3 regions of the Exiguobacterium sp. LL15 genome follow, and region 2 is predicted to be linked to each of the others. Evidence: riboswitches for the same ligand, from Rfam matches in the RefSeq annotation. Region 2 holds a riboswitch; each other region holds the start of a gene.
What was found. Region 2 has a riboswitch for thiamine pyrophosphate ahead of thiT (energy-coupled thiamine transporter ThiT). Riboswitches for the same ligand answer to the same signal wherever they lie in the genome.
Positions count from the first base shown of each region.

Region 1 (10,952 bases), 1.0 Mb from region 2:
TACGAAATTTTCGTCCATGAACCGGAAACACCGAGATAATTGAATGTCTGTCCTGTATTGACGCTACCGACGATTTTATAAGCCGTTGATGGACCTGTACGGACACGAAGCCCGTCCGCTGTGACCTTTACCTTATATGTCGTTGCAGCTTCAACTTTCGAAGCACTCGTTGTTGCAAAACCTGAAACTACCAAAGCTGTCATTGTCATTGTTGTAAGTAAACGTTTCATTGAGTGTATTTCCTCCTTAAAAATCTGAAGCGACAGAACGGATCATTACAAAATTGTAAGATTTTATGTATATTTATTTATTTTAGGGAATGATTTTTCGCCTGAGATGATTATAGCATCGTCAATAACACAAAAATATTTCAAATGTATTTCAAAATTATGCGTTATTAACATATATTGTAATGGATTAATAAGTAAAAAAGAACTGACGAAGAGTCAGTTCTTTTTTCTATGAAACCTATACTGTTATTCAATGGAAGAGGGTGAAAACACAGTCAAATGTTGTGGGAGTACCTCGACAGTCACGGGAACATGACCTGCTGTATCCCCATCGGCATTAATCGGCAATTCTTCTTTCGAGCGAATTTCGACACGTGTCGTCGTGAAGTGTTCGATTTGATCGGCTTTTGATAATCCACCCGTGATGAGTTTGGGTAATGCTTGGAGCGCATCAAAGAATCCAAGCTTCGTAATGATGAACCCATGTAGCAGTCCATCATCGACTTTTGCGTCTTCTGCAAACGATTCGAACCCACCAACGGAATTCGTCAAGGCGATAATCAACAAGTGTGCTTCTCCATCGAATTGTTTCTCAGCAGAATCAATTTCAATCGGATAGGGACTATGATCCTTGAAGGCTTTTAGACCTTCAATGAAATAAGCGACCGATCCGAGTGACGTTTTTTGTTCGACACTGACCTCCTCGACGGCTTCTGCAATCAGACCAACAGCGATGACGTTCATGAAGTAATGGTCATCATATTTACCGATATCGAGCGGTCGGGCAGGGGCATCAGCTAGAATCTGGATCGCCTCTTCGGGATCCGTCGGGATGTGTAATGCGCGCGATAAGTCATTGACCGTTCCGAGTGGGACGATCCCGAGTGTTGGCCGATGCGGTTGCTCGGCGATTCCGGTGATGACTTCATTGACCGTTCCGTCACCTCCCATGGCGATGACAGCGTCGTAATTAGACTGGGCGGCATGACGCGCGAATTCCGTCGCATCGTGTTCTTTTTCCGTAAACCGGACGTCGACGGTTTCAAAGCGAGTAGCAAGCGTCTCTTCAGCGAGAGTCGCGTGTTTTTTTCCGAGTTCTTTTCCAGAAGACGGGTTGATGATCAACATGGCTTGAGACAAGATGAATTCCTCCTTTGACGTATCTGTTCCTATTTTCCCGAGTCAAAGGAGGACTAATCATGTTAGTTCAAGTTTCTAGAATTAAGCGCTCATACAAACCTTCAATTTTTTGTAACAATGCTTCTTTTTTCATCTCGACCGTCATCCATTCTTCTTCCTCGGATACATGAGAGAGAATGGCATCAAGATGTACGACTTGAAATTCTAGCTCTTCAATTTGTTGTTCGATGGACTGTTCTTTCGCAGGCGCATTCGAACGCTTTGAAATACTCGATTTCTTCTCATGATTTATTTGAGGTGGTGTGGCACGAACGGCTTGTCGTTTCTCCACTGCGTAAGCATAGCTTCCAGCATACGAAGTAATTTGGCGGTCAAGCCAAATGATTCTCGAGAAAAGACGATTCAAGAAATAGCGATCGTGTGAGACGGCAATCAATGTACCAGAAAAATTCTCGAGTGCTTCTTCGAGTGTCTCTCTTGATTCAATATCTAAATGATTCGTCGGCTCATCGAGAATCAAGACGTTAATCGACGAATGAACGAGGACGGCGAGTTGCAATCGCACCCGCTCGCCTCCGCTCAGTGACAAAATGGACCGAAAGACAGTTGGTCCAAAGAACAGGAACCGGGCAAGGATATGGCGGGCTTCCGCTTCTGGAACGGCAATCCGGTCTCTAAACCAGTCGATTAACCGCGCGTCCTCTTCGAAATGGGCATGCTGGGACAGGAAACCGATCCGATTCGATGGTCCACGCGTGAGTGTGCCTGCGTCTGGTGATAATTCGTCAAGCAGCAGTGAGAGCAACGTCGATTTTCCGCTTCCATTCGTTCCGACAATCGCGATCCGATCCTGTGCCATGATCTCGAACGAGACGTCATCAAAAATGTGGTGGGTTCCGTAAGCAAACGAGAGTTCTTCAGCGCGAAAGACGACTTGGCTCGTGTGATCAGTGGAAGAGAAGGAGACATCAGCGGTTTTGGCTTCGAGTTGTGGTCGTTTAATCCGTTCGATCCGCTCGAGTGCTCGTTCCATTGATTTTGCTTTACGGAATAATTTCTCACTCGGTGGAGACGCTTCGTTTGCCCATTGCCGGAGTCGACGAATCGCTTCCTTCATTTTCTTTATTTTTTTCTGTTGCTCTTGGTAGGCGTGGAACTGTTCGAGCAGACGGCGTTCTCTCTCGTCGACGAACGCGCTGTAGTTCCCTATATAGGCTGTCAGTTCACCGTCTTCGAGTTCAACGATCGAGGTGACGACGGCGTCTAAGAAGACCCGGTCGTGAGAGACGAGCAGGATGGTTCCTGTGTAGTCCCGTAAGAACTGCTCCAGCCATTCCACGGCAGCTAAATCAAGATGGTTCGTCGGTTCGTCAAGAATGAGCAGATTTGGCTCCATGAGTAACATGCGACCGAGACAAATCTTCGTCTGTTCACCACCGCTCAACTGGTGGAAAGGACGAGTGAGTAACGGACGAAGGTGTAACCCGTTCACCATGCGCTCGATTTTCGAGTCGAGTAGATAGCCATCCTTTTGTTCGAACGCATTCGTCGCTTCCGCATATCGTGCGAGTAACGCATCAAGATTCTCTGGTGCTGTCGCCATCATTTGCTCCAACTGTTGCATCCGAGAACGGATCGCGAGGATGTCTTCAAACGCTGTCCAAAGGACGTCGAGTCCGGTCATCGTCTCACTATATACAGGAAGTTGTTCCAAATAGCCGATCGTCAAACCGCTCTTTTGATAGATGACACCACCGTCCGGTTGCTCAAGGCGAGCAAGCAAGCGGAGTAATGTCGTCTTGCCACTCCCGTTTCGTCCAATTAGACCGACACGGTCGTGTTCGTTTAAGAAGAGGGAAACATCCGTTAAAATTGTCTCGCCTCCGAATTGTTTGGTCAGGTGTTGAATGTCGCAAATCATCATAGTAAGTCGATCCTTTCGCGCGCATCAAAAAAAGGAGAGCGCAAATAGCACTCTCCATCACGTGTGAAAGATGCGCTTTGCTGTATTTTTCAATCATGAAGTTCTAAAAAAGGGCAGACGGGTGCCTTAGAACGCCATTCCATGAAAAATCGCGCGCAACAGATACAATTGTTCCATCAACCAGTGTTTGCACGCGGCAAAGTCCATCTTTTCACACCACCTTTCGTTTCAGATACATCTAGTTTACTATTTTTTTGTCAGTTACGGAAGTCTGAATTATTTGAACACACCCGCGATTGAACTGAAGAAGTCACTGAGTCCATCAAATAATTTAGCGAAAAATCCTTTCGTTTCTTCTGAAGTTGCGAACGCGTGGATGTCTTGTCCCGCATTTTTCAATCCACTCTCGATTTGTCCCCAGTTGATGTTCGCTTGCTCCATTTGATTGAACAGATTCGTCAGCCGGTCCATTTGTGCGTCAGACAACTGGATATTGTTGTTTTGAATGACTTGGACGATCAGGTTTTCGATTTCGACTTTGGTTTCCGGTTTTTGATTGGCGATCTCAGCCTTAATCTCATTCATCAAGTCAGCCACCTTATCCGTTCCGACCGTTTTCCCGACGTCTGATGTGACCGATAATTCTTGCTGTGCTAAATCCTTGCGTTTGTCACTTAACTTTATCCCGGTTTCAGCGGAAGTTTGATCGTACGCCTTCATGATTCCTGTCAGTGCCGATGTCCCGGTCACCTTGTAAGGGGAAGTAATCGTGATGTCGGCATCTTTGACACCCGCTGTGACGAGAGCGTTGAGATACATATCCTTCGTCACCCATGTGATGTTTTCCGTCGAGACGGAGAGTCCATCTCCTTTTTCCGTCAGTTCGATTTTAGCCGACGAATACATGTTGCCGCCTTTTTGCGACTGTGGGATGTTTTTCCCGAGATATTTTTCCTCGTCAGCAGAAGTGGCGATGATCGGTGTGATCCCTTCCGGTGCATTGAGACGTGAAAGCACCCATGCTTTATCTTTTGCGCCGAGCGACTCCCCGAGTGTGACGATCGTCTTATCGACGACTTGTTCGGCGGATGCGGCTGTTGGGAGTAATAAAGCAGAAGCGATAACGGCTGATGCCATGATTTTTGTTGGTGTATGCATAATGAAATCCTCCAATTGTAAGTAACAGAATGAATTATAGTATCAGGTACTAAATTTAGTGTACGGGAACGATGTCTGTTCGGAATCGGTCTGCAGATGGAGACGATATCCGTCTTCTGACACTCCATAGTATAGCGAAAAGGAGACAACTTGACTTCCGTTTTCAGCATGCTATAGTGAATTTGAATCGAATAATGACCACTAGGGGAGTCGGTAGACCGACTGAGACGAACGAAGACGTTCGGACCCTTTGAACCTGATTAAGTTCGTACTTACGGAGGGAAGTGGCGTCAAGTCTTGTTCTTCTTGCGCCATGCCCGTGTGTTTCGGGGTGGTGTTTTTTCGTTTCATAACTAAACGAGGAGGATGAGATCATGACATTCACACAAGAAATCAAACAAGCGGCACAAGCGTATTGGGATAGTAGTTTTACGCACCCATTCGTACAAGGAATCGGGGAGGGGACGTTACCGCTCTCGAAATTTCGGCATTACGTCATGCAGGATGCCTATTACTTAAAACACTTTGCGAAGATTCAAGCGAAGGCAGCGTCAAAAGCAGACGACTTCGCGACGATTGCGACACTTGCCGAGCATGCGACTTCGACTTACGAGGCAGAGTTGAGCTTACATCAATCATTTTTTGAGCCGCTCGGTATTACGGAAGCAGATCTTGAAGCATTTGAACCGGCACCGACAGCATATGCGTATGTCTCGCACATGCATCATGCGAGTGAAGGAACGCTCGGTGAGACGATTGCTGCCATCTTGCCATGTTACTGGTTGTATTATGAAGTCGGGCAACAATTACTAACGTGTACACCGGAAGAAAAAATCTATCAGCAATGGATCGACACGTATAGCTCGGAATGGTTTGAAAAGGTCGTCTTTGAACAGATTGCACGGCTTGATGCGCTGGCGGAGCAAGCGAGCCCGACAGAACGCGAGCGGATGAAACGTCATTTCGTGACTAGTTGTTACTATGAGTTACTCTTCTGGCACATGGGGTGGACGGAAGAGACGTTCACGTCGGTCTACGAAACGATTCCAGCTCGCCCGGTATCTTCTTAAACCAGTAGATGGTAGAATTAGGAATACCTTCTAGTGAAAGTAGGGATTGGAATGGAAATCATAGTCATCACACTCGTGATCCTCGCGGCATATGCTATGCAACGAATGCTTGGTAAAGTCAAAGTAAGATTTGTAGGACTTATCATCCCAACGTTGATCGTGTTATCCGGTATATCCGCATCGACTCGAAACTTCAAGGTAGCGTATAGCATGGGAAGCTACATTTCTGCTGTTCTTGTCATCGTCGTCTATGCACTACTGACTTATTGGTTATACCGCGTCTACCATCGTGCGAAAGAAGAAGCTGAATATCCGTATCAATCATTAAAAGACCGAGGCATCCTTTAAGGAGCTTCGGTCTTTTGGTGTATCACGTCATCATTTTTTCCAGTTTTTAAAGCCGTCACCGAATTCGAGATGCAGTTGATCGGTAAAGACACCGTTCTTAAAGACCGGCACATCAACCGGTAAAGTGCCTTGCGGTTTGAACGTTCCGAAGATCGCTCTGATACCTGCAGGCAGGTTCGGTCCCGCTGATTTTAGATTGCCTGCTTCGGAGTCTGGACCGTTTGGATCGCCTTTGAAGCCATAGACGAGGACGTGTGCCGGTGCGTCCGGTTGTACGGCGACATCGTATGGGTTACGGAGACTGAGCAGGACGGATGGTGTATCCGTTTGTTTCGCATAGCGGAAGATCGAAGCCGGAATCGCTTGTTCTGGTGCAGTAGGTAGTAGTTTAGCACTCGTGTTGACGTTGGAACCGACGATGATGTAATCTGCTGCATCGAGTTGCGCCCGTAATGTCGGGTTTTGGTCGAGCGGTAGCGTAGTAGCCGAGTAATTCGCTGTCGTCACGTGCCAGTTCCGATTCTTCGGTAGGGAAGCGATCGTTTTTTTCATGCTGTCCGTTTGATCCGCCGCAGGAGCGATCACAAGAACGTTGGCATTCTTTTTCGGTTTGAATGGTAAGGTCCGCTGATCATTTTTCACGAGTGTGACCGCGGCTTCCGTCATCGCACGTTCTTTTGCTTTATGCTCGGGACTACCGACGATTTGGTTCGATTGCGCGATTTTTTCAGCTAGGGATGTCGTGTCAGTCGTACCGTTCCAAATTCCGCGTTCTGCTTTCAGTGTCAGAATCCGCTCAACCGATTGATCGATCCGTTCCTCTGAGAGGCGACCATCTTTGACTGCTGCGATCACATCCTTGAAAATCCGGTCGAGTTTTGTGACATCCTGCTCGGAACGAAGGATCGTCGGCATGAGCGCGATATCGACACCGGCGTCAAACGTCTTTAAGACGGCTTCTGATTCCGTGAAGTTGTCGGCGATCGCCTGCATGTTCAACGCGTCTGTGATGACGATGCCATCGTAGCCAAGTTTTTCGCGCAGTACGCCCGTGATGACATCATCCGATAACGTCGCAGGTAAAGGGAAGGTACCATTTGTCGACGTGACGACTTCAGGTTCGATTTGCGGCATCCCGATGTGTCCTGTCATGATCATATCGATGTCTTCAGCAATAGCTCGCTTGAACGGTACGAGCTCGACTTGTTCTAGCTCCTGCAGGGACCGGTCAACGACCGGTAATCCATAGTGGGAATCGGTCGCCGTATCGCCGTGACCCGGGAAGTGTTTGGCGGTCGCCGCGACACCTTCAGACTGAATTCCCTTCATTAGAGCGGAACCGAGTGTGCCGACGAGCTCCGGATCACTCGAGAACGAGCGGACACCAATGACAGGATTTCCAGGATTGCTGTTGACGTCGAGAACCGGACCAAAGTTGACATTGATGCCGAGCGCACGCAGTTCCGAACCGATGATATGACCGGCATCATTGGCATATGTGCTACTGCGGGTCGCACCTAACGCCATGTTGCCAGGTAAGTTCGTCCCTGTTCCGAGCCGAGTAACGATTCCACCTTCTTGGTCGATCGTGACGAAGAGCGGAATATCGTTGCTAGCGTCTTGTTTGACGACTTCTTGCAGATCATGAACGAGTTTCGTCGTCTGTTCGGTTTCGCTGACGTTCTCAGCAAACAAGATGACGCCGCCTAAATCATAGCGATCGATGATGTTCGCGACTTCTGGGGCAAGCGACGTATGATTGCTGCCATTCCACTGCCGGAAGTCCGGCATGATCATCTGCCCGATTTTTTGTTCGAGTGTCATCGTGTCGATTTTGTGACTGATCCGATCGGCTGAAGATCCTGCCTCTGCCATGACAGGTAAACTACTTGAGACGAGTACTGCTGCGAGTCCGGCTGTTAACGTGAACTGTCCGATTTTTTTCATGATGTACGTCCTCCTTTAGTCAAACCGTGACTGGAATTCTTTTCAATACGGACAGTATAGCAAGGTGTTTGTTTTAAAACAATATTTTATTTGTAAACGATTTCAAATTGAAATAAATTTCAAAGGTGTTTTTAGACAAACTGACTTGAATGAAAAAAAGTGACTCCCCCTGAAGAGGAATCACTTTCAAGTAAAGTCGATCGATTGATCAGCTATAGCGTTCCACGATGCTTGTCAGCTGACGTTCGACGAACGATTGATCCTGCAGTTCACTATTGGACAGACGCAGTTTGATCATCGACTCATCTGCACCAGCCATTTCACTGAATAATGAACCGAGACTGTGAGCACGACGGTCGACTTGGACGATTAAATCAATCCCTGAGCTGTCTTGAAGCATGATGATTTCGATCTCATCCAGTTTATGGGCGTAGTGTGTATTGCGAGCTGAATACTCAAGCTCCTGAGCAATCGGTAAATCTTTCCGGAATCGTCCAGGTAATTTTTCCGTATCGGCTTTTTTCAATCGGAAGCCAAGTGACTCCATCGCGTCTAAGACTGTCGCTTGGTAGCGGTTTGCTTCGACGATGACGGCGTCACGGTCCGATGGATCAACGGCTTGAGCGATGTCGAGTCCCGTCTCGATCCACGATTTCGATTGACTGACGGAGAGTGGTGTATTCAGCGGTACGCGTAATGTAAAGGGAATTTCCCGCTCGACACCCGCTTCAATCGTGAACTTCGCTTCATTTAAGGCAAATCGGTCGAGCGTGAAGGTCGTAAACGTCGTGCTATCATTGACTTCTTGTTTGTACTGCGTGTTGAATTCAAGATAAATTCGATCAATTTCTTGATCGACGTTTCCGCCCTTGATATGGACGACACCGTGAATTTGACCGCCTGGTTCACAGCGGTCATCCGTCAAGCGTGTATCGACCGTTGCGGCACCGATTCCGATTTGTGAGAGAATTTTTTTGAACATGATGAATTCCTCCTTTTGATTACGTACGAATGATAAAGCGTGTAAACTTGTCGAACAGGTACGAATTTGCTACAGTTTCGAAAGAACATCAGAAAAGGACGGGACGACTAGTGGAACTACATGAATTAAAAGCGAGTCTTGCCTCGCAAATCACGCAAGGAACACTGATCCATGCAACGATAAGTAATCCGCGTCAAAAATCAAATGATCTCCGACGAATCAAGGTAAAACCGATTCTATTAAGAGATACGGTGATGATGCAGGTAGAGTTTCAATTTGAACGCGTTATGAAGCATGAAAATATTTTAATTGACGATTTCGTCGGACGACTCGATGACTGGTTCACGGAATTCCGTCAATTCTTATTCCGTTTTGAAGAAGAAGAATGGCAATTCCAGCTCTCGAAAAAGATGAAAGTCGCGATCAAGACATCCAAAAAGGAGCCGATGAAAGCTCTCTTGTCGCATGACCGGAAAAAAACCTATCTATTAGAAGACGGTGTGCCGGTTCCGTTTCTGATTCGCTTAGGCGTCATGACGGAAGCGGGTCAAGTCAAAAAACAGAAGTATGATAAGTTTAAACAAATCAATCGCTTTCTTGAATTCGTTGAGGATAGCATTGCTGCCTTGCCAAAAGGAAAAAAACTCCGGATCTTGGACTTCGGATGCGGGAAGTCGTATTTGACGTTCGCTCTCTATCATTATCTAAAAGTCGTCAAAGGATTCGACCTCGAAGTGACAGGTCTTGATTTAAAGAAAGAAGTCATCGAAGAATGTACGCAAATTGCGCGTGATCTGGATTATACCGATCTGACATTCCGCGTCGGGGACGTTCATGATTACACAGGGGAGACGGAAGTCGACCTGATGGTGACACTTCACGCTTGTGATGTCGCGACGGACGTCGCACTCGCACGAGCTGTCGACTGGAATGCATCAGTCATCCTGAGCGTACCGTGCTGTCAAAAGGAATTGAACCGTCAACTGGACTGTTCGCCACTCGATGTCATGCTACAGCACGGACTGATTAAAGAAAAATTCGCATCACTGGCGACAGACTCGATTCGTGCCGAGTTGCTGACGCTCGTCGGATACGAAGCGCAGCTTCTCGAATTCATTGATCTCGAGCACACACCGAAGAACATCTTGATTCGAGCATACAAACAAAACAAGCGACCAACGGAAGAGAAAATCGATCGTTACATCGCGTTCCGTGATTTGTTGCATGCCCGACCATTTTTAGAAACTGAATTAAGCGGCAGACTTGGACAGATTTCACCGAAACTCGTACAATAAGAAGGAGAACGAATCAAAGGAGGCAATACGATGGATTTCCAAATGTATTTTGAAGATGTCGTCCAAACAGCCCGCAAAGAAGCGCAAGCTGCTGGATTTGAAGAATTAACGACGCCAGAGAGCGTGGATGAAGCAATGAAACGCGAAGGGCTAACACTTGTCCTTGTCAATTCGGTGTGTGGATGTGCTGGCGGGATCGCCCGTCCTGCTGCAGCGTACGTTAATCGGAAAGAGGGCATCAAGCCCGATCATTTCGTCACGGTATTCGCTGGACAAGATCGCGAAGCGACAGACCGTGCGCGTGAATACTTCGAAGGTTACCCACCTTCATCTCCATCATTTGCATTAATGCAAGATGGAAACATCCTCTCGATGGTCGAGCGCTTCGACATCGAATCGTTCACGGCGGAAGAGGTCGTCGAGAAACTTGAATCATTGATTGAAATCTACGCATAAGCAAAGAAGGCTCCTGATAAAGGAGTCTTTTTTTGCGTATTCATGAGATTAAAATAATAAATTTTAAAATTGAAAGCGTTTGCAAAATTGTATAAAAAGTCATTTATGCATGATTTATGAATAGAAACTCAAAAAAATTTATATATTTATGCTTTACAGTGAATAAATATTCGTATATCCTAAAAGCAATAGAACAGGTCAGGCTTTTCGGTATTGAATTGGACATACACATAAGTCATACTATTGTTAAAGTTCTGACAATTGAGCGTTGGAAGGGGAAAACTCGAATGAAAAAATTATTAGCAACGGCAATGGCAGGCATTCTGGCAGTCACGATGGCAGCATGTGGCGCGTCGGAAGAATCAACAGGTGGATCAAGCAAAAGCGATAAAGTATTGACGA
Region 1 covers NZ_JANFNX010000001.1:1,896,321-1,907,272, reverse strand. Annotated here, with positions in the region: gene NOM72_RS09990 (M23 family metallopeptidase) at 1-230, opposite strand, end outside; gene NOM72_RS09985 (diacylglycerol/lipid kinase family protein) at 477-1,370, opposite strand; gene abc-f (ribosomal protection-like ABC-F family protein) at 1,438-3,291, opposite strand; gene NOM72_RS09975 (DUF1002 domain-containing protein) at 3,571-4,452, opposite strand; TPP riboswitch at 4,646-4,752, shown strand; gene tenA (thiaminase II) at 4,827-5,522, shown strand; gene NOM72_RS09965 (hypothetical protein) at 5,574-5,870, shown strand; gene NOM72_RS09960 (glycoside hydrolase family 3 protein) at 5,901-7,817, opposite strand; gene NOM72_RS09955 (sporulation protein) at 8,026-8,799, opposite strand; gene NOM72_RS09950 (class I SAM-dependent methyltransferase) at 8,910-10,094, shown strand; gene NOM72_RS09945 (BrxA/BrxB family bacilliredoxin) at 10,125-10,550, shown strand; gene NOM72_RS09940 (transporter substrate-binding domain-containing protein) at 10,838-10,952, shown strand, end outside.
Region 1: another riboswitch for thiamine pyrophosphate. It lies ahead of tenA (thiaminase II); the one in region 2 lies ahead of thiT (energy-coupled thiamine transporter ThiT).

Region 2 (10,952 bases):
TGATTTCACTTGGCGGAATCATCGGAACAGGCTTATTTTTAGGGTCAGGATTAACGATTTCACAAGCAGGACCTCTCGGGGCGGTCCTCAGTTACATCGTGGGTGGGACCATCATGTATCTGACAATGTTATGTCTAGGGGAATTAGCGGTCTATCTGCCGGTCTCGGGGTCATTTCAGACCTATACGACCCGCTTCATCGGACCAGGGATCGGCTTTGCCGTCGGTTGGATTTATTGGCTCGGCTGGGCCGTGACGGTGGCACTCGAAATCACAGCTGCCGGCAGTTTAATGGACCGCTGGTTTCCGAATGTACCCGTCGTCGTCTGGTGTACCGCCTTTACGGTCTTGCTGTTCGGTCTGAATGCCGTCTCCGCCAAAGCATTCGGTGAAGCTGAATTCTGGTTCTCGAGTTTGAAGGTCCTCGCGATCCTATTCTTCATCATTTTAGGTGGCGCTGCTTGGTTCGGCTGGTTACCGATGGAAGCAGATCGCCCAACATCGTTATTCGCTAACTTTACGGCAAGCGGTTGGTTTCCAAACGGGATTCTTGGTGTCTTGACGACGATGATCGCCGTCAACTTCGCCTTCCAAGGAACGGAATTGATCGGTGTTGCGGCTGGGGAGTCCGACACGCCAGAAAAATCGATTCCAAAAGCGATCCGCAATACAGTCTGGCGGACGTTCATCTTCTTCGTCTTATCGATTACGATCGTTGGTGCATTAATTCCGTATGAGACGGCTGGCGGAGTCAGCAGTCCGTTCATCATGGTCTTTGATGCGATCGGCATTCCGTACGCTGCTGATTTGATGAATATCGTCGTCTTGACGGCACTATTATCCGTCGGAAACTCCGGATTATATGCGGCGACTCGGATGTTATGGGCAATGGCGCAAGAAGGGATGATTTCAAAGAAATTATCTTACGTCAATGCACGTGGTGTGCCAATGCGTGCTTTACTCTTTACGATGATGTTCGCGATGTTATCGCTTCTGACCGCATTTTTCGCAGAAGATACCGTCTTCATTTGGCTCTTGTCCTTAGCCGGACTCGGGGCTCAAGTCGGCTGGATTTCGATCTCTGCTTCTCAGCTTGCATTTCGTCGTCAGTTCGTCCGAAACGGACACGATGTATCCGAACTGAAATTCAAGACACCACTCTATCCGGTGTTACCACTGATTTCGTTGACACTTAACGTCGTCGTCCTCGTCAGTCTTGCGTTTCAAGCGGATCAACGAATCGCTCTATACATCGGTGTTCCTTTCTTCCTTGTCATGTGGGGAAGTTATCATCTCTTCGTCAAAGGAAAACATCTATCCGCTCAAAGCGACATCCGTGTCGCCCCTTCTCAACTCGAAGAATAATTTCACACAAAAAGAGGTCGCGGAGTCATCCACGGCCTCTTTCCTATGATTGTGCTATTCCTTAAGCGTCCGCATCATCAATAGTTCTCCTTGATGGAGCTCTACCTTCGCTTCTGACGCACACCATTCATTACTGACGGTCAAGGAACCTCCGACCGGTACTGGATGTGCATCAAGTGGATATTTGACTCCGGATAAGCTTAAAGTCGATGGTACGAGTGGAATGAACGAAAGATAATAATAGCTCCCTGCTTCGACTGCATACGTTCCCTCAGCCAAGTATCGTACCTCTTCTCGTTTCGTCACGAGTCGTGCCTCTGGGTATCGCTTCAATAAATATACATTTTGGACGGTCATGTCGAGCCGCCCACCTGTCGCCCCGATAATGAAGGTATCCTCAAACTGTTTCTTCTCTGAGACTGTACGAAGTGCCAGTTCGAGATCCGTTTCATCTTTCTCGGCCGGATGAACGATTGCCCCTTCTGGTACATAACCAAGCGAATCAAAATCACCAATCGTCAGGTCGCATGTCAGCCCAAACGATTCAATCGTCTGAACACCACCGTCAACACCGACGATAAAATCACCTGGCTGACAAAACGTCCGTAAATCCGGCGCTTCTTCTCGCGGACCGGCACAGACGAGAATCGCCCGCATCTCAGACGCCTCGTGCCGAATAACGTAGTAAGCGTGGCGCAGTCGTGAATAAAAGACCCGCAACGACACCACAAAGAACGTAAGACGGTACCATGTATGTCGCGTTATAAATCAATGAATACGGTACGACTGGACCTTCGGCATACTCGGCAAAAAAGACGATTCCACTGATGACATGACAGATATAACGGAGTCCTGCGCCTAATAACGTCGCCAGGAGAACGAACGCCATCAAGCTTTTCTTTTGTCCATTGCGCGCGGCTAGTCTGACTTGACGCGCGAACAGACCACTTAATCCGACGACACCATACGCAATCGTATAGTCAAGCATCGGTTGAACGATCGTCAAGACTTGTGGAGCGAACATCAATTGAATCGTACCGACAAGCGCTCCCGTAACGACCCCTCCAACGACACCGTGGCGAAATGCCATGACGAAGATCGGTAACATCGCTAAGCTGATTGAGCCTCCTTGTGGCATTTTGAATGGAATCAGTAAATCAAAGACGACTCCGAGACTGGCGAAGATGGCAATTTCCATCATCATTTGTAACCGTTTCATGCTATTTTTCCTCCTTCATTGTACGAGAGGACGCAAAAAGGCAGTACGACGAACGCCGTACTGCCTGCGTGCGCCACATCCCTACGTCCGTTTGAACGGAACAGGTTCGAAGGGTTAAAGTCTAAAAGACTCCTCTCAGCCGCTTTTCAAGCGACACCCCTTGCGGTCATCATATTTCGTTTTCTCGTTCTTATTATACGGCAGCCCCTTGACGAATGCTAGTGATCGCTTCCGCATAATCTGGTGCATTGTAGATTGCTGACCCTGCGACGAGAACGTTCGCACCGTTATCGATGCAAAGCTTTGCCGTTTCCGGATTGACGCCACCGTCAATCTCAATTTCAAATGTCAGACCACGATCTGCTTTCATTTGCGCAAGTGCTGCGAGTTTCGGCATGACACGCTCGATGAAGGCTTGTCCACCGAAGCCCGGATTGACCGTCATCAATAAAACCATATCGACATCCTCAAGGACGTGTTCAATCGTTGATAATGGCGTATGGGGATTCAAGACGACTCCTGCCTTTGCGCCCGCTGCTTTGATTTGTTGCAAGACACGATGGACATGATTCGTCGCTTCGACGTGGAACGTCACGATGTCAGCCCCTGCCTTGACGAAATCTTCAACGAAACGTTCTGGCTGGTCAATCATCAAATGGACATCGAGAATCATATCCGTCTTTTGACGTAAGCTGCTAAGCACAGGTAATCCAAATGAGATGTTCGGTACGAACTGACCGTCCATGACATCAAAATGGATATAGTCCGCGCCTGCTGCTTCGACTGCTTTGACATCACGCTCAAGATTCGCAAAATCTGCTGATAAGATCGATGGTGCAATTTTAATCATCTTCAATACCTCCGGGCTCGATTCTTGATTTCGTCTATAAACATACCATAGTTCTCATAACGAGAGGACATGATTTCTTGGGCTTCGACGGCTTCCTTGACGGCACAACCGGGTTCATTCAAATGCAAGCAACCTCGGTATTTACAATCATCTTGTACAGCGACGAATTCAGGAAAACTCCACCGTACATCCTCGATTTCCATATCATACGGAAAATCGAGGTTCGAGAAACCTGGCGTATCGGCAATCAATCCTTCGGCAAGCGGCATTAATGTGACGTGGCGCGTCGTATGACGTCCGCGTCCGAGTGATTTCGAGATCGCACTTGTTTCTAAATCAAGAGAGGGCTCCAGTGCATTGAGCAATGAACTTTTCCCGACACCGGATTGTCCGGCGAGAACGCTCGTTTTTCCAGCAAGTAACGGACGGACTTGCTCAACACCCGTCAACGTCTCACTTGATGTCTCGATGACCGTATACCCAATCTTCCGGTAAGCGGCAATCGCCTCTCGGACAGCCGGTCCTTTGACTTCGTCAAGTAAATCCATCTTCGTTAACAGGATGACGGGTTGGATTTCCTTCGCTTCGATCAAGACGAGAAATCGGTCGAGTAGATGCGCTGAAAAATCAGGTTCTGCCGCTGAGACGACAAGCAACGCTTGATCGATATTCGCGACAGGCGGGCGTACTAAAAAGTTGTCCCGCTCCTTCACTTCGAGAATGTACCCGGTCTCACTTTCGATATGAAGCACGACTTCATCTCCGACGACTGGACTGATGCCGCGTTTTCGGAAATTTCCTCTTGCTCGTGAACGAACTTCTCCTTCTGGTGTCATGACATCATAAAAGCCGCCCTGCAGGCGTATGATCGTTCCTTCTCGATTCTCTTCGATGCGTTGTTCCGTCATCCTATGCACTCCTTTTTTATCACATTCATTGTGCGTCTTTTGCTTGATTGTACGTGATGGTTTTTGAACGATACACCGTATCGTCTTTATAGATCGTAATTTTGCCTTCTTCACCCGGATCAATCGTTAATGGCACGTCGAATGTCTCATCTTGATCAATTGATTCCTCGATGACGGTCCGCTTCCCTTTCGCGTCTTCCGTCTCGATTCGGATGACTTGTTTCGGCGGAGCCTCTTCTTCATCTTCACTAACAGCATCATAGACGACCTTTTCAGGGAACGTCGCCGTCACTGTTTTTTCTTCCTCACCTTTAGAGATGAAGACCGTCACGGAGTCGTTCGGCTCGACTTGTGCGCCAGCTTGCGGGAACTGACGGATGACTTGATCGAGTTTGACATCGCTAGAAAATTCTTGTTCGAACGTTCCGTCTAATCCTACTTTATCGAGATAAGCTTTTGCTTCATCACTCGATAAATTCGTCAAATCCTTCAACTCGAAAGAAGACGTCCCCTCAGATACAGTAATCGTAATCGTTTGTTCTTTCGCAATGACCTCCGTTCCAGCAGAAATTGACTGTCGAATCACATTTCCTCGATCGATCTCATCCGACTTCTCTCGCTCGACTTCGACTTTTGCGAATCCTGCTTCTTTTAGCGTTGCAATTGCTTCTTTTTCAGCTTCATCCGTCACATCCGGTACCTCAACCGGAGCACTACCAGTAGAAACGACCAAATTGACTGTCGAGCCCTTCTTGACCTGTGCTTTTTCACGAGGCGTTTGACTGATGACATCGCCTTCTTCGACCGTATCGCTACTCCGTTCCGTTGTCTCGACGACAAATCCAAGTTTCTCAAGCTTCGTTTCCGCATCGTCTCCATCCGTCTTGACGACAGATGGTACGGTGACCGTTGGATCCGGCCACATCGCGAACGTCGTAGCCGCCCCACCCAGTAAAAGGAGTAACAAGAGGATGATCCACCAGCGTTTTTTCTTTTTCTTTTCCGGTGTTTTCGGTTGAACAGTTGCGACGGCGGGTGATTCTAGTTCCGCTTTTGATTCTTCTGGCACTTGGACAGGTGATAAAACCATTGTCTTTTCCATCTCATCCTCTTCTGCGCCACGGATGCTTTCATTTGCCCGTTCGTCAGACAACGCCGTCACCATATCTGCCTTAAACGCTGCGACGGACTGTTGACGGTCATGCGGTGCTTTTGCAAGCGCCTGCATGATACAGTTCTCGAGTGCTTGCGGCACTTTCGGATTCAAGACGGATGGGCGACGCGGTGTATCTTGCAGATGCTTTAAAGCGATCGCAACCGGTGAATCACCTTCGAACGGGACTTGTCCTGTTACGAGTTCGTATAAGACAGCACCAAGCGAATAGATATCCGACTTCTCATCCGCAAATTTACCTTTTGCTTGTTCCGGTGAAAAGTAATGGACGGACCCAAGAACGGACATCGTATGCGTCAGCGTCGCATTCGACATCGCCACAGCGATTCCGAAATCCGTTACTTTGACGGTACCATCTTCTCGAATCAACATGTTTTGCGGTTTGATATCGCGATGGATGATCCGGTGTGCATGGGCGTGATCAATCGCATCACAAATTTGAGCGATGATATCGACGGCCTGCGGCACAGGTAATGCTTGATTTTCACAAAATGTTTTTAATGTCATACCATCGATATACTCCATGACGATGTAATAGATGGCATCTTCTTCGCCTACATCATAGACGGCAACGATGTTTGGATGATTCAAGCTGGTAGCAGCATGCGCTTCACGTTCGAATCGACGAATGAACTGTTCGTCATGCGAAAATTCAGTCCGTAAAATCTTAATGGCAACATGACGCTTTAAAATCTCATCATAGGCTTGATAGACATTCGCCATCCCGCCACTTCCAACTAGCCGTTCTATGCGGTAGCGGTCATTTAATCGATCTCCGTATCGCATATTCAGACCCTCTTTCTTTCTTTGAACCGGATGGCGGCAATCGTAATGTTATCCGCGCCTCCTCGAGCATTCGCTTCTTTCACCAATCGTCCAACGATCTCATCAAGCGGCTCATCCTGTAAGATGATCTGTTCGATGACATCATCTGGCACTTCATCGGTCAACCCGTCACTACAGACGAGGACGAGGTCATAGTCTGGAGCATCTCTGACTTGAATGTCGACTTCGACTGTTTCGTTCGAGCCGACCGACCGTGTGATGACATTCTTACGTGGATGATTTTCGACTTCCTCATCCGAAAGTTCCCCCATTTGTCGTAACATGTTGACGTAAGAATGATCATCCGTCAATTGTTTTAACGCCGTACCTTCAAGGGCATAGACTCTGCTATCCCCAACATGACCGATGACGAGCAACTCCTCGACCCAGCATACGCAGGCAATGGTCGTTCCGACGATGGCAAGTTGCTCTTCTTTTGAAAACTGAAGAATCCGGGCATTTGCCTCGGCTACACGTTGTTCTATCCATTCAGACAATTCCATCGGACGATTGGGCATGAGTGAAAAGGATGCTTCAAATACCTCGCGAACAATTGCACTTGCGATATCGCCAGCAGCATGACCTCCCATACCGTCCGCAACGACGGCAAGACCACGTTCAGCGTTCCCGACGAGTAATACCGTATCCTCATTTTTAGTCCTGACTTTCCCAGTAGTCGAAAGGTGAGCTAACTCCATGACAGTCCTCCGTTCGTGTCAATCTTCTCGTTTTTTAAACGCGGCAATATAGAAGCCGTCCGTTCCGACTGTCGTCGGTAACAACTTGAGTTCTGCTCGATCCCCAATCAGATGTCGCACGGATTCCGGCATCCGTGCCGCAAAGGATGTATCAAATTCAAATCCTTGATCGAGAATGAACGCTGTCTGATCCTCGTTCTCGGTCGGATCAATCGTACAAGTCGAATAGACAAAGGTTCCACCCTTTTTAACGAGTGGTAAGACAGATGTCAGAATATCTCGTTGAATTTTCGGGAGTTGCTCGAGTTGTTCCGGGCGTTTCGTCCATTTGATATCTGGTTTTCTTCGAATGACACCGAGTCCTGAACAAGGTGCGTCGACAAGAATCCGATCAAACGATTCTACTTCAAAGCGGTCTCCTGCTTTACGAGCATCTAACGCTTCTGCTTGAACAGTCGTAAGACCTAATCGTGTCGCTTGCTGTTCAATCAATTTAATCTTATGTGGATGAAGATCAAGTGCCTGTAGTGTTCCCGTCGTCAAACCTTCAGCAATATGCATCGCTTTCCCACCAGGTGCGGCACAGCTGTCAAGTACATGATCAGATGTTTCTGCACCGAGTGCACGGGCGACGAGCATTGAGCTCTCATCCTGCAGAGAAAGATACCCACGGTCAATCAGGTCCGTTTTTTGAACGCTTCCTCGTTCGATTTCGAGACCATCTGGCGCGACCGTAGATGGTTTTGCCGTCACACCTTGGTCGAGTAGAAGCTCGATCGCTTCCTCTCGCGTCGTCTTCGTCCGATTGATGCGAACCGTGACCGGTGCAGGTGTGTTATTCAATTGACAGATTTGAAGCGTTTCTTCCGGACCAAACAGTTCAATCCAGCGTTCGACGAGCCACTGCGGATGACTCGTTTCGATGCTGATTCGTTTTGCAACAGGCTCAATCTCAGCGAAATGGGGCATTCCCGCCCGTAATACATTCCGGAGCACTCCGTTGACGACTTTCGAGACGTGGACTTTCCCACGTTTTTTAGCAATCTCGACAGCTTCATGGATGACGGCATGATCCGGTACACGATCAAGATAAAACAATTGATACACACTCATCCGTAATAATGGACGCATGAACGGATCAAGTTTTTTCTGTTTCGCTAGATACGGCTCCAAAATATAATCCAGTGTCAATTCACGACTGAGCGTCCCGTAGACGAGTTCTGTGAACAAGCCGACATCCGTTGCTGAGATAGCACGCTTTTCAAGCATCTGGTGAACTGTGATTGTCGAGAAGGCACCACCTTGACCAATTTTCATTAGTGTCGCTACTGCTGCGTCACGTACGTTCATGCGTTCTCACCTACTTGTTGTCCGAGTTCAAGCGATTGACCGATCCCGCGCATGAACGTGGCACCATCCATCCGTTTTTTTCCGGACGGCTGTAAGTCGATCAGCTTCAACGCTGTTTCCGAACCTGTCGCGATGACGGGACCATCCGCCTCTAAAGCAATGATTTCACCTGGTCGTCCCGTTCCTTTGACTTTCGTCGCGAAAAAGACTTTCAATCGATCATCACCAAGCATCGTGTACGTACTTGGGAAAGGATTCATTCCTCGGATTTGATCATAGAGTGTCTCACCCGGTAACGTAAAATCAAGCCGTTCCCGTTCACGTGAGATATTCGGTGCAAACGTCGCTTCTGCCTCGACTTGTGCTTCCGGTGTCAATTCACCTGCGAACAAACGCGGTAACGTCTCAAGCAACAGACGCGCTCCTGCGTCCGCTAATTTTTCAAACATCGTTCCAACTGTATCGTTCTCTTCAATCGGAACGATGATTTTTGACAACATATCACCGGCATCCAATCGATCGACCATGTACATGATCGTCACGCCTGTCTCTTTTTCACCATCGATGATTGCTTGATGAATCGGTGCACCGCCACGATATTTCGGTAAGAGTGACGCATGGACATTGATCGCCCCAAAACGTGGTGCTTCCAAAATCACCGTCGGTACGATCTGACCGTAAGCTGCCGTGATGATGAGATCTGGTTTTAAATCGAGAACATCTTGATAATCCTCGCGAATCCGTTTCGGTTGCAACACAGGAATATCGTGCTCCATCGCGACGAGTTTCACTGGTGTCGGTTTGACTTCCCGTTTTCGTCCGACCGGCTTATCGGGTTGTGAGACGACACCGACGACGTCATATCCGGCATCGATCACTTCACGCAGTGTTCCTGCCGCAAACTCAGGCGTCCCCATGAAGACGACGCGCGGTTTTTCTTGCTCGACGAGTTTATCCGTGAACAGGACACCGTCTAAATGATCCATCTCATGCTGGATGGCACGTGCAAAAAAGCCGTTTGCTTTGATTTTGACCGTTCGTCCGAGTCGATCCTGCGACTTGACGACGATGCGGTCGAACCGTTCGACAGGACCAAAGATGCCGGGCATGCTGAGGCATCCTTCGTCATCGATTTGTGAACCGTCGGCTTCGATGATTTCCGGATTGATCAGCTCGATCGGTCCGGTCTCATCATCCGTATGGACGACCGCAACACGGATCGGTTGATTGATTTGCGGTGCCGCTAAGCCGACACCATCATATTCATACATCGTATCGAACATCCGGTCGATCATCTTACCAAGTTTTTTATCGAACTTCGTGACAGGTTCACACACCTGTCGTAATACATCGTTGGGTACTTCTACTACTTTATACATACAGACACCTCACATGAATACAAATGGATTCAAGTCGATCGCGACTTGTGTTTTTGACTTTTGACGACGGGCTAAGATATCACGAAGATGTGTCCGGACATCTTCCTGCCCTTTATGTTTAATTAAGACCTGTTGTCGGTACATATTCTTCAGTCGAGCAAGTGGCGCATCGAACGGTCCATTGACGACTAAATCCTCCGATTCGAAAGCCCGCAGCTCGGAAGCGATTTGTTGCGCTTCTGCTTGTGCTTCAAGTGGATGTGCCGCCGAGACCGTGATCAGACCAAGGAACCAGAATGGAGGGTGTCCCCCGAGTTTGCGCAACTGCATCTCCCGCTTATAGAACGTTTCGAAATCATGCTGTTTTGCCGTCTGAATGACGTAGTGTTCCGGATTATAGGTCTGGATGATCGACTGTCCGGCGAGTTGCCCCCGCCCGGCACGACCCGACACTTGCGTGATCAACTGAAATGTTCGCTCACTTGCCCGAAAATCCGGAATACCGAGCGTCGCATCGGCAGCGAGCACCCCAACGAGCGTGACATTTGGAAAGTCGAGACCTTTTGCGATCATCTGTGTCCCGAGAAGAATGTTTCCTTCCTTACGCTCGAAGGCATCGAGTAACTTCTCGTGTGCGCCTTTACGAGACGTCGTATCTTGATCCATCCGGATAATGCGCGCTTCCGGAATCAAATGCGCCAACTCTTCCTCGATCTTTTGTGTCCCCGTTCCGAACTGACGAATCTTCGTCGATTCACAGGACGGACAAGTTTTCGGCATCGCTGCCTCAAATCCACAATAGTGGCACTTTAAGCGATTTTCATGTTGATGATACGTTAAATTGACGGCACAATGCGGACATTGAAGCGTCTCCCCGCAATCCCGACATAAGACGAAGGTCGTGTATCCACGACGGTTCAAAAGTAATACCGTCTGTTCCCCACGCTCGATTCGTTCTTTGATGCCTTCGATGAGCGCGAGGCTGAACGGAGTCCGATTGCCCCGTTCAAGTTCCTTACGCATATCAACGATGTCGACTGGAGGCAGTTCTCCACCGAATCGTTCACGAAGCGGTAAGTAGCGATAGACCCCTTTTTGTGCCCGCGCATATGTCTCGAGTAACGGCGTCGCGCTTCCGAGCACGACAGGACATCGATGATAGGCCGCTCGCCATTTTGCAACATC
Region 2 covers NZ_JANFNX010000001.1:883,926-894,877, reverse strand. Annotated here, with positions in the region: gene NOM72_RS04365 (amino acid permease) at 1-1,364, shown strand, start outside; gene NOM72_RS04360 (thiamine diphosphokinase) at 1,419-2,021, opposite strand; gene thiT (energy-coupled thiamine transporter ThiT) at 2,023-2,583, opposite strand; TPP riboswitch at 2,645-2,754, opposite strand; gene rpe (ribulose-phosphate 3-epimerase) at 2,777-3,433, opposite strand; gene rsgA (ribosome small subunit-dependent GTPase A) at 3,436-4,341, opposite strand; gene pknB (Stk1 family PASTA domain-containing Ser/Thr kinase) at 4,367-6,301, opposite strand; gene NOM72_RS04335 (Stp1/IreP family PP2C-type Ser/Thr phosphatase) at 6,304-7,038, opposite strand; gene rsmB (16S rRNA (cytosine(967)-C(5))-methyltransferase RsmB) at 7,057-8,388, opposite strand; gene fmt (methionyl-tRNA formyltransferase) at 8,385-9,305, opposite strand; partial or broken gene def (peptide deformylase) at 9,378-9,767, opposite strand; gene priA (primosomal protein N') at 9,777-10,952, opposite strand, start outside.

Region 3 (10,952 bases), 390 kb from region 2:
CGTTTGCGTTCAAATAGCTCGAACGTTTGGCTTTTTCCTTGGCGCATCAATGTTAATTTTTTCTGATTTAGTTTCGTGCCCTGTGGCTCCATGACATCGGTCTCTTTTAATTCCTGAGCGATTTTTTTCGCTAATTTATCCGGTATTGCCGAGACAAACTTATAATCGCTCTCGACGAGCTGTTTCGGTGATTGATGGATAAAACCGACATAGCTGGTTGGCGATGTATCAAAGAATACGTATTTGTAATTCGCGGGTTTTTCGTAAGTCGGATTGAGACGCATATAAATCGATGTTTCCTGAATGATTTTGCCTTCTTCTTTCTTCCGAACAGTCGCAAAAGGAACCGTCTGTCCCACTGAAAGTGTATCAGGAAGTTGTTTTCGTTCGATTTGATACGATTGCCCCATCACATGATCTTGAATGACGGATGGAATTCCGATACGATCACCACTGGTCATTAGTTCGATTGATGTATGTTGCAAACCACTATTCGGAATGACACGAAAAGCTAAATTCAATTCGGAACCGGATAGGGATTCGGTCGTCTCAAAGAGTGTTTGTTCGTCGTCCTTACTTTTGTCTTTCATGAAAAGAACGAATTGACCTTCCGGTGGTAAGGACAGCTGGTAGGACGGGAAGAGGTAATGTCCCATCTCTTTCGATTGCTTACTTTCTTCATTTTCCTGTTTTTGCTGATCCATTACTTTTTTTGGTACAGGTTTAAAGCGGACAATCGTCGATTTAGCTTTAACCGGTTGTTTTGACCAATCAACGAATGGATAATCACTTCGCTTAATCTGATGGACCGTATAATCTGCGTGGCGAATCGGCTGACAGGCCAGATAGTCCTTTTTTTCGTCTGATAGGAAACGAACGTGTTGGAATTCACGCCCTTGGACATTCGGAGGCAGGAAGTATAAGTCAAACCCTTCGTGTTGCACGTATCGGTCAGGTAAGTGCTTCATGTCTGGTTTTTGCTGACAAACCTTCAACAAAGCAGCCGTTTGTTTTTTGGGGAGATCCGGTATCTCTTGCCCATCAAAAGTAGTCGAAATACCGCCCCAGTAATTGGCATCATATGTAAGGTCTAAGTATTGTTCTTTACCGCATCCGGCAAGTAGGACTGCGCCTGCGAGAATACCGGTATGTATATAGCGTCTCATGAAAACCCTCCTTCATCCTAATGACTATATTTTACCATAATTTCAAGAATAGACAGAATTTTCTATAACACTTTAACATCAAGATGTTTGACATCTCTTGAGTCGGGAATAATAGATGCATGCACGGTCAATCTATTACTATGGGGGTTTTATGATGGGTACATTCATTCAAGCAGTTGATGGCACGAAGATTTATGTCGAGGATGTCGGATCGGGTCAACCAGTCGTCTTTCTACACGGCTGGCCAGCAAACAACAATATGTTCGAGTATCAAAAGAACCTGCTCGTCGAAGAAGGGTACCGTTACGTCGGGATCGATTATCGCGGTTATGGCAAATCAGATGCGCCGGCAACGGGATACGATTATAAGACGATGGCGTCCGATATCAATGAAGTCATCGAACAGCTGAAATTATCGAACGTCACGTTGCTTGGCTTCTCGATGGGAGGAGGAATCGCCTTGTCCTATCTCTTGCAATACGGGGATTCAAAAGTCAGTAAGCTCGTTCTCGCAGGAGCTGCAGCACCTGTCTTTACACAGCGAGACGGCTATCCATACGGAATGACAAAAGAAGAAGTCGATGCGTTGATTGCCGATACGAAACAAGATCGTCCGTCGATGCTTAAAGGATTCGGGGAAATCTTCTTTGCGAAAGAACATCCAGAACCACTTCAACAATGGTTCCATGGACTTAGTATCGCCGCTTCGTCCCACGGTACGATTCAGTCAGCGATCGCCTTACGTGACGAAGACTTACGTGGGAAACTCGGAGACATCAAAGTCGATACGTTAATTATCCACGGTAAAAAAGACCAAGTCTGTCCGTTCGAGTTCGCGGAAGAAATGCAAAAGGAAATTCCACATGCACGACTTGAAGTCTTCGAAGAGAGTGGGCACGGTATGTTGCTTGATGAACAAGAGAAGTTCAACGAAACGTTACTCTCGTACGTTAAAGGAAATCAAACCGTCTAATCCAACAAGCCATGGACACCCGTCCATGGCTTGTTTTTGTGTACAAAAAAAAGTGTGCGCCGGCGCACACTTTTAAGGGCGATACTTCCGCATGAACCGTTGATCAATCCAGCGCTTCAGGTACCAACCGAACGGGTGAGTCGAATACTGATTGCCATACAGGGAAATCGCATGACGCGATCCCATCGATAAAATCGTCAAATAGTTCGTTTGCGGACGATAGGTTTGCAGTGTCTCTTCCTGGACGTACCGTAAGAGGTTTGCCAGTAAGATCGGTGCTTGCCGGACAGCTGTGACGCCATTCTTTGGAATATCGGGATAAGCGACGAGGGTCGCCGCGTCACCCGCAGCAAACAGACTCGGATGATCGAGCGCTTGCAACTGTTCATTGACGATTAGGAAACCGTCTTCCGTATAGAGCTTGCTGTCTGCAAACAATGCCGGTGCTTTCGCACCCGTTAAGCGGATGATCGCATCCGACTCGATTGGAGGGTGATGCTTGAAGCGGAGTGGTGGTTCGTCATCTATTGGACGTTCCCGGATCCAATATACATCGAGTTCTTTTAACCGTCTCGCAATCGCTTCCGCTGCGGGGTGTCCTGAAAGTAACTCTGGATCCGTGATCAGTGTGATCGGTACACCCGCTGCTTTTAAGGACGCCGCCATCTCGACGGCCGCTGCACCACTTCCAATCAAGACTGGACGCTTTGCTTGTTGCAGACGCTTTAATGTATCGGGTAACCGGTAGTTCGGTTTAATCGATAATCGTGTCGTATCTTCCGCCCAATCGAACGAGCCAATATTCGTCGAGACGACGTCATAGGTGTAGCGTCTGCCGGATGCACCGAAGACGAGCTTTTCATCGGGGTCGATTTTGATGACGGTCTCTTCGATGAACTGTTTATCATTGGCGCGACACAGTGCGGCGACGTCGATACGGATCTCATCGATATCGTACGTTCCGTCAGCAAGTCCGGAGTACATGCCCGAGTAATATTGGTACGTCGAGGCATTTAAAATCAGCCACTCGACGTCTTCTGTTGGTCCATTGGTAATGCAATGCAGATGAGCGTGCCCTGCACCAATCAAGAGGATTCGTTTCATGTCGTTCTCCTTCAATCTGTCTTGCTAGAATGTACCCGGATACGGGTGGCGATAATCATAGCCAAAAGACAAGACTGATGAACAGGAGGATGACCATGAGATAGATAACATCCTGGCGCTGAACGACTGGCACTTCATAATATGTCCGTTCTGCTGAAAAATGACGGGCTTCGAAAGCGATCGCCATCCGTTCTGCCCGCTGGATCGATCGCGAGAAGAGCGGTAAGCCGATTGATAGGAACGCATCACCAGGAAAGCGACTGTGAACGTTCCGAATCATCCGAACTTGCCGTAAGACGCGAACTTCTTCGACCAGTTGAGGCAGAAAGCGGATCCCGGCAAGAAATCCGTACGCGAAGCGAGGCGACACCTTTGCTTGGTGAATCAAGCTCATCACGAACCGGGTCGCATCGGTCGTCGTGACGAAAGCGAAACTTAAGCAGACGAACGTTGCCATCCGTAAGGCAAGTAACCAGCCGTGCATAACACTTTCCGATGTGACATGAAACCAACCAAACGACCATAGAGGATTCGTTCCTTTGCCGAAGGCTGCCATCATCCAGAACGTCAATAAGAATAATAGACTGTAAGGTGCGAGTCGTTTCAAGAAATCGTGAGGACCCCACCCGGAGAGGAGTAGCAGCGCGATAGCAAAACTCAGGAACACCAACGTCTTGACCCAGTCGTTCGTTGCAATCAAGGCAAACATGATCAAAAACAATCCGCTACCTTTGATGACAGGATTGAGTTTAGCGAACGGTGACGCGTTCGTCTGCATTGCGCTTCACCTCCTGGAATTGGTACGAAAGTGGACGTTGTAGCTGACAGCGTTCGAGTAACGGAACATCAGCGAATAACTCGCTCGGACTTCCATCAAAGGCAATTCGGCCTTGCTCCATAACGAGGACACGATCCGCGTATCGGGCGACGAGTTCCATGTCGTGCGTTGCCATGACGAGTGTCGTTCCGTTTTGTTGTTCCGTCAACAACTGTTCCATGAGCCGCCGTGTCGTCAATCCATCCTGTCCGAACGTCGGTTCATCGAGCAACAATAAATCCTTCGTCTGCCCGAGCATCGTCGCGACGCTGAGCCGTCGTTGTTGCCCCGTACTAAGCGCAAGCGGTGACTGCTCTTTGACAGATGCGAGTTCCAGTCGTTCGAGCAACGCTGTGCGCTCATCACTCGTCGCTGCCCGGTGACTCCAGTCGATTTCCGCTTCGACTGTCAGTTTGAGAAACTGCAGATCCGGTTGTTGAAAGACATAGCCGACATGCTCATAAAAGCGTCGCCGGGAGTAACGCTGAGCCGAACGTTCCTGGAACCGGTATGTTCCTTGATGCGAGAGCAACCGACCGAGTGTTGCAAGCAACGTACTTTTCCCGGAGCCGTTTGCCCCGAGCAGCATCACCCATTCTCCCGTCTTCAGGGAAAATGTCGCATCGGTCAGCGGGTAAGGGGCTTTCGTCGATAATGCAGCGACGTGTAACAAGGGAATGCCTGCAGTAGCGACTGGAGGAAGCACATGAAGTCGCGCTGCTTGTGGTCCATCTATGGGTAACGTCTCTAACGTGTACGGATACAAAGAGGGAACAGCGATCCCTTTCGATTGAAGATCCGTATACGCCTGCGGGAACAAATCCTGCGGATGCGCCGTTGCAGTCACCGATCCGTCCTCAAGTAAGACGATTTTGTCGATGTAAGGTAAACAGACATCGAGTTGGTGTTCGATCAAGACGATCGTTAAATCATGTTCTTTCTGAATCTGAAAGATCAACGCCATCAGCTCGTGTTGCCCGATCGGGTCAATCTGAGCCGTTGGTTCATCGAGTAATAAGATCGTCGGCTCAAGTGCCAGGACCGCAGCGAGCGCGAGGCGTTGTTTCATCCCCCCGGATAGACTCGCGATTGGTGTCGAGAAGGGGAGAGGGAGACCAACGAGTGCGAGTAAGCGTTCAATTCGTTCCTCCATCTCTTCGCGTGGAATCGACCGGTTTTCTAAGCTAAAAGCGATTTCGCGTCCGATCGTTTCCATGCAGAACTGTTCTTCTGGGTTTTGGAATAGCACTCCGACCGAACCGGACCGGGTAACGGTTCCCGTCTGTTCGACTTCAATCGTCTCTGGTGTCAGTCCGGCTAGGGCATGAAGCAGTGTCGTCTTGCCACTCCCGCTTCGTCCGAGCAGAAGGGTCGTTCCTTGCTCGATCGTCAGCGATACATGATCGAGCACCGACTTCATCTGACCGGGGTAGCGGATGCTGAGATCGTCGACAGTAATCATGCGACTTCCCGTTTCGCACGTCCTGCCGCAAACCCGTTCAAGACACCGGTCGCAACAAGGCGACGGACGAGAATCGCTGCAAGCAAGCCGCCCAGTAATGCGCCACTAATTAATTGTAAGCCAGTTGTCGCAAGCAACGTCGTCGTCGTGTAGTAACCGAATCCGTTCGCGATCAGACTATAGACAATGCTACCAATCGCGGCTCCAACACCCGATAACATCAATGTCCAGGTGTCATAACGACGATAACGCGTCATCGCAAAGACGAGTTCCGCACCAAGCCCTTGGCATACCCCGATCAGTAGAGCCGATAAACCAAAGTGACTACCCGTGAACAGCTCGACGGCTGCCGCGACGATTTCCGCGATGAGGGCGGCACCTGGTTTTTGAATGATTGCTGCGACGAGCGGGCTCGCGATGATCCAGATCCCAAACATCCAGTTGGCACCGACAGGTCCGAAGATCGCAGACATCGGTAACCAGAGTGTTGACCAACCAAGATAGATGACCCCGCAAGCGACGGCGAGCATCATCATGACCATGATTTCTTTCATTTTCCAGTGTTGCATTAGGTACGTCCTCCTTAGAATGGGGGAGACGCCAAAAAAGACCGCCCTCCGTAAAAAAGAGAGCGGTCCTCAGAAAAACTGCGCGCAGCAGGAGTCATTGGATGTGATCGCTCCACTTTCCTACGCTAGTATGAACTAGATCAGGTTCGAAGGGTCCGAAGTGAATCGTCTCAGCCAAATGGGCTCCCCTAGTGGATATGGTAATAGGTGATACGCTGTTCACTTTAGGCAATCTTCTGTCTATTGTCAAGACACAAAAAAACGATACGCCACGAAGGGCGTATCGTCAAACGACTTATTTGTTGTCTTCGTTCTCTTCTTTTGCTTCTTCTGAAGACTCTTCCGTAGCTTCCGCTTCGTTGTCTTCACCAGCTTCCGCTTGTGCCTCAGCTTCTGCTTCTTCGATTTCCTCAAGCTCTTGTTCAAGCGTTGATTCGACGACAGCTGCGACTTGAATGTCGCCTTCTGTGACGATACGGAAATCTTTTTGTTCTGGAAGATCAGCTACAGAGATCGAATCGCCGATTTCGAGGTTCGTGACGTCGACTTCGACGTTCTCTGGTAATTTATCTGGTGTAGCTGCGACTGTTACTTTAAAGAGTGTCTGTGACAGGAATCCACCGACTTTAGCGCCAGCTGCTTCGCCGACGAGTACGACGTCTGCTTCGACTTCTGTCTCTTCATCCATTTTAACGGCGATGAATTCAACGTGATCGACAGTTGGTGTGAAGACATCCATATCACGACGGTTGATCAAGACGTTAATATTTTTACCGTCGAGTTTCAGTGAAATCAAGACGTTCTCACCGTTTTCTCGAACGATTTTAAGCAATTCTTTTTCTTCGAATGCGATTGGTGTACTTTCCACTTTGTAACCATACACGACACCAAGAGCTTTTCCTTCATGACGTAATTGTTTACGGAGTGAGCGTGGACGTACCTCGCGTTTTTCGGCTGTTAATTTAACTGACATGTTCATTTCCCCCTTGAATTTGGTATAGCCCTCAAAAGGTAATGAATGTAGGAGCAGGACAAGTCCTGAACAATTTAAATATGCTAAGACAATCGGTTTCAGACTCTTTTGAATCTGACGCTTTCGTGACTTTGCATTTCTCTCCCAGGTCATTACGCTGATATTGAGAAACATGTGTGAGTAAGTCACCGTTTGATGCGGTGCTAGTGAGTTTATACCCCTATGTTTTAAATCCTTAAACCTCTATTTTTTATTTTTTAAAGTCGAAAGACCTCCAAACCGCTTGAAATCAAGGGTTGAGAGGTCTTTCGTTTTTTTCATTTTTTATGGTGATGCGTTGGTTTTCACGAACCAGCACGCGGACGAGACGTTCGATGTGCCGCATCGTCGTCTGTCCCATCGTTGAGATTTGGAGCCATTGATTATGGACGAGATAGTCGCTTTCATATTGAACATGATAGCCTTGGATCCGGAGAGCGTCTCCTAAAGCGGTTGCCGACGGATGGACGATCGTCAGAATTCCCGGCGCTTGTGCTTCTTGCGTCGCAAGCAGGTTAAAACCAGTCGCGCGAACGGCCTGTTCGAGATAGGTCATCTTGATAGCGGCTTGATCGAGATCAAGGGCATCGAGCGCTGCCTGACAAGCCAGCAACAAGTTCGAGGAACCGGAAAAGGCGACGCCTTCCGCATAGAGTCCGAGATCTAGATAACGTGGAATACGTGGAGAAGGTAGGACGCGATCTACGTGACCGATGAACGCAAGACCCGGTAAACCCCCAATTGCTTTTCCGGAGACGGTCGTGACGAATCTGCAGCCGGCATACGAGAAACGCCCGGTTCCGACGGCGCTGATCGCATCGACGATGAGTGCGGTTCGTTGTTCTAACAGCGCTTTTACCGCATCGAGATCGTAGAGGACGCCCGTTGACGTCTCACAATGCGTCAACCAGATCCAGTCGTATTCCGTTTGATGCAGTTGACTCGCGAGTTGTTCCAAGTCGATCGGGTGACCGGATGGAAGCGAGTGGACATCAAAGGACTTTCCTGCTCGTGCTGCGTGATCGATCAAGCGTTGACCGAACTCACCACCGTTTAGGATCAACCCATGTCCACTCAGTTGTTGTGCGACGATATCGTTGGCGAGCGTACCACTGCCGACAGCCATCGAGACATGTGGCAAATCCAGCAACTGACACATTCGGTCCCGTAAATTTTGATCGAGCTGACGCATCGATGCCGTCCGATGCGGGCGCGGTGCTTGTTGCGCCGCTTGACGGACCGTCGGAGCGACTTCGACCGGACCGGCTAGAAAATGCAGAGGACGTAAAACGTCCGCGATGACGGATCGTTCGTATGTCGCGCGCGACAACAACATCGGTACGAACTGGGCGTCACCACTACCGAGCGTCGCTGCGATTGGTGTGAAGCCGAACCGCGCATATAGTTTAGCTTCCCGTGTCGTACCACTGATATAGACATGATCAATCGTTTCCCGTTCCAAGTAGACCATCAAAAAGCGCATCAATTGCATGAACGTACGACTATTGCGGTATTCGGGACGAACGCTGAGTAAACGGATTTCCGCTGGGTCCGTCAATGTCTCATCTAACGTCACGCCTTTTTCCTCAAGTGAAAAAGGGCGATGCTTCCGAATAGCAATCATCGCGACGAGTCGATCGTCTTCCTTGCCGATCAGATAAGTATTTTGATCATGAAACCGGTCAATCCGTTTCCGTTCGGTGTTCGGTTGATGTTGCGGAATCTCTTCCGTGAAGGTGAGGTAGTTCAGTTCATGGATTGCTTCCGCGTCCGAAGCGGTGGCAATGGAAAAGTCGATCATGAGATGTCCTCCTTATGTAATGACTAGCTTGTGAAGTGCATCATGAGCCCACAGGACAAGTAGACTTACGGCAACGGTACACAAGATATTGATGGATCCTGCGTCAAAGTAGACGGGGAGTAACGGGAGCAGAACAACCGGAATCAGCCCTGCTTTGACGCTATCTTTCGTTACGAGATAAGACAGACCGAGTATGCCTAGTCCGGCAAGATATGCCCACGGCGTGATGGCGAAGACAATTCCGGAAAATACGGCATACCCTTTACCGCCGCGTCGCGGATGAAACAACGGAAACAAGTGACCGATGAGCACGGCAAGAGCAACGGGATAAAATGCGTCTGTGATCTGTAGTGCAAGAACGGTCTTCGCGGCATCAAACAGATACACGAATAAAAAGGCCGGGAGCCCACCGGCACGATGGGCGTTGCGAGCACCGATGTTTCCGGAACCGACCTGAGCCAAATCGGTTCGACTGACGTACTTCCAGAGCGTACCGCCCAGAATACTGCCGATAAGGTAACCAAGCAGAAGATCAAGGATCACCGATGTTCCTCCTTTGTTTCTACGAGATGAACGAGTTCTTTGACGGTCAAGGCATCACTGTCTGGAGCCGTCAGGACGGCATCGACCATCTGGGCTTTTCGATCTTGTAATTCCGTCATCTTTTCTTCGATCGTCCCGCGTGTCAGCAATTTGATGACCGTCACGTCGGATTGTTGTCCAAGCCGGTGGGCACGATCGGCAGCTTGCTGTTCGACTGCGGGATTCCACCAGCTGTCAAAGAGGATGACGGTATCAGCAGACGCGAGATTCAGTCCCGTTCCGCCGGCTTTCAGGGAAATCAAGAAGAGATCGACTTCACCGTCATTGAACCGATCGCATAACGCCACCCGGTCTTCGAGTGGTGTCTCACCCGTCAACAGGAAGTGGGGGAGGTGACGTTGCGCGAGATCCGAGCGAATACGCTCGAGCATTTGTGTATACTGCGAGAAAATCAAGATCCGCTTTCCGGCTGCCCGTTTTTCGGCAATCAATGAGAGCAGACGCGTTCGTTTTGTTGCTTCTCCTCTGTATCCCTCGACGAATAATCCCGGATCGTTGCAAATTTGCCGCAAACGCGTTAACCCAGCCAGTAACTTCAAACGATCTTCGCGTTTCATCTCGTCTAAGTGTTGCAGCGTCTCGAATTGCAATTTGGCAAGATACGACGCATATAAGCGTTTTTGGTTCGGACCGAGCTCGACATAATGATGTTCGATCTGTTTCTTCGGTAAATCCTGTAAGACATCTTGTTTCTCACGCCGTAATAAGAACGGTTGGATGAACCGTTGCATATCGTCAAACGACCATTTCTCAAACGTCATTAGATCCGGCAGTAGCTCTGGAAACAGGACATGGAAAATCGACCAGATATCACGCGGTCGATTCTCGAGCGGTGTTCCCGTTAAGGCGAAACGGCGTTTTGCTTGCAGATGCCGTAGTTGACTGACTGTTTGCGACTGCGGATTCTTCAAGTGCTGTGCTTCATCAAAGAAGACGACGTCATATACAGGGTGGCGACGGACGTCGGTCCGAAGCGTCGTATAGGAGACGATCGTCACCGTATCGTCAGGTAAGTGCTCCAGTTCGCGGAGTCGGCTAGTTTGAGAACCCGTGACGACATGAACCGGTCGATTGGGTAAAAAGCGTTTCAGTTCTGCTTCCCAGTTGCGGAGCAGTGACGCCGGCGCGACGATGAGCGCACGACGGTCAGGAATCGTCGCGATATAACCAATCGCTTGAATCGTCTTCCCGAGCCCCATCTCATCGGCTAGGATCCCGTGACATCCTTGTGCGTCCAAATTCTTCAGAAACTGGATGCCCGTCCGTTGATACGGATAGAGTCGTGACTCTAACGAATTCGGCAAGTCGAGCCGGAATCCTTGTCCGGATTTTAATTCAAGCCATTTCTCGAGCAAATCAGCGTGAAGATGGAGGACGGAGGCGCCGATCAGATGCTTCATGTTCCGGACGGCAGGTAAGACGATTCGTCCATCGCGTAAGTCGCG
Region 3 covers NZ_JANFNX010000001.1:1,278,459-1,289,410, forward strand. Annotated here, with positions in the region: gene NOM72_RS06485 (hypothetical protein) at 1-1,166, opposite strand, end outside; gene NOM72_RS06490 (alpha/beta fold hydrolase) at 1,321-2,139, shown strand; gene NOM72_RS06495 (NAD(P)/FAD-dependent oxidoreductase) at 2,212-3,243, opposite strand; gene NOM72_RS06500 (energy-coupling factor transporter transmembrane component T family protein) at 3,299-4,021, opposite strand; gene NOM72_RS06505 (ABC transporter ATP-binding protein) at 3,993-5,522, opposite strand; gene NOM72_RS06510 (ECF transporter S component) at 5,519-6,091, opposite strand; TPP riboswitch at 6,192-6,291, opposite strand; gene NOM72_RS06515 (50S ribosomal protein L25/general stress protein Ctc) at 6,387-7,064, opposite strand; gene NOM72_RS06520 (GNAT family N-acetyltransferase) at 7,354-8,904, opposite strand; gene NOM72_RS06525 (glycerol-3-phosphate acyltransferase) at 8,917-9,447, opposite strand; gene NOM72_RS06530 (DEAD/DEAH box helicase) at 9,444-10,952, opposite strand, start outside.
Region 3: another riboswitch for thiamine pyrophosphate. It lies ahead of NOM72_RS06510 (ECF transporter S component); the one in region 2 lies ahead of thiT (energy-coupled thiamine transporter ThiT).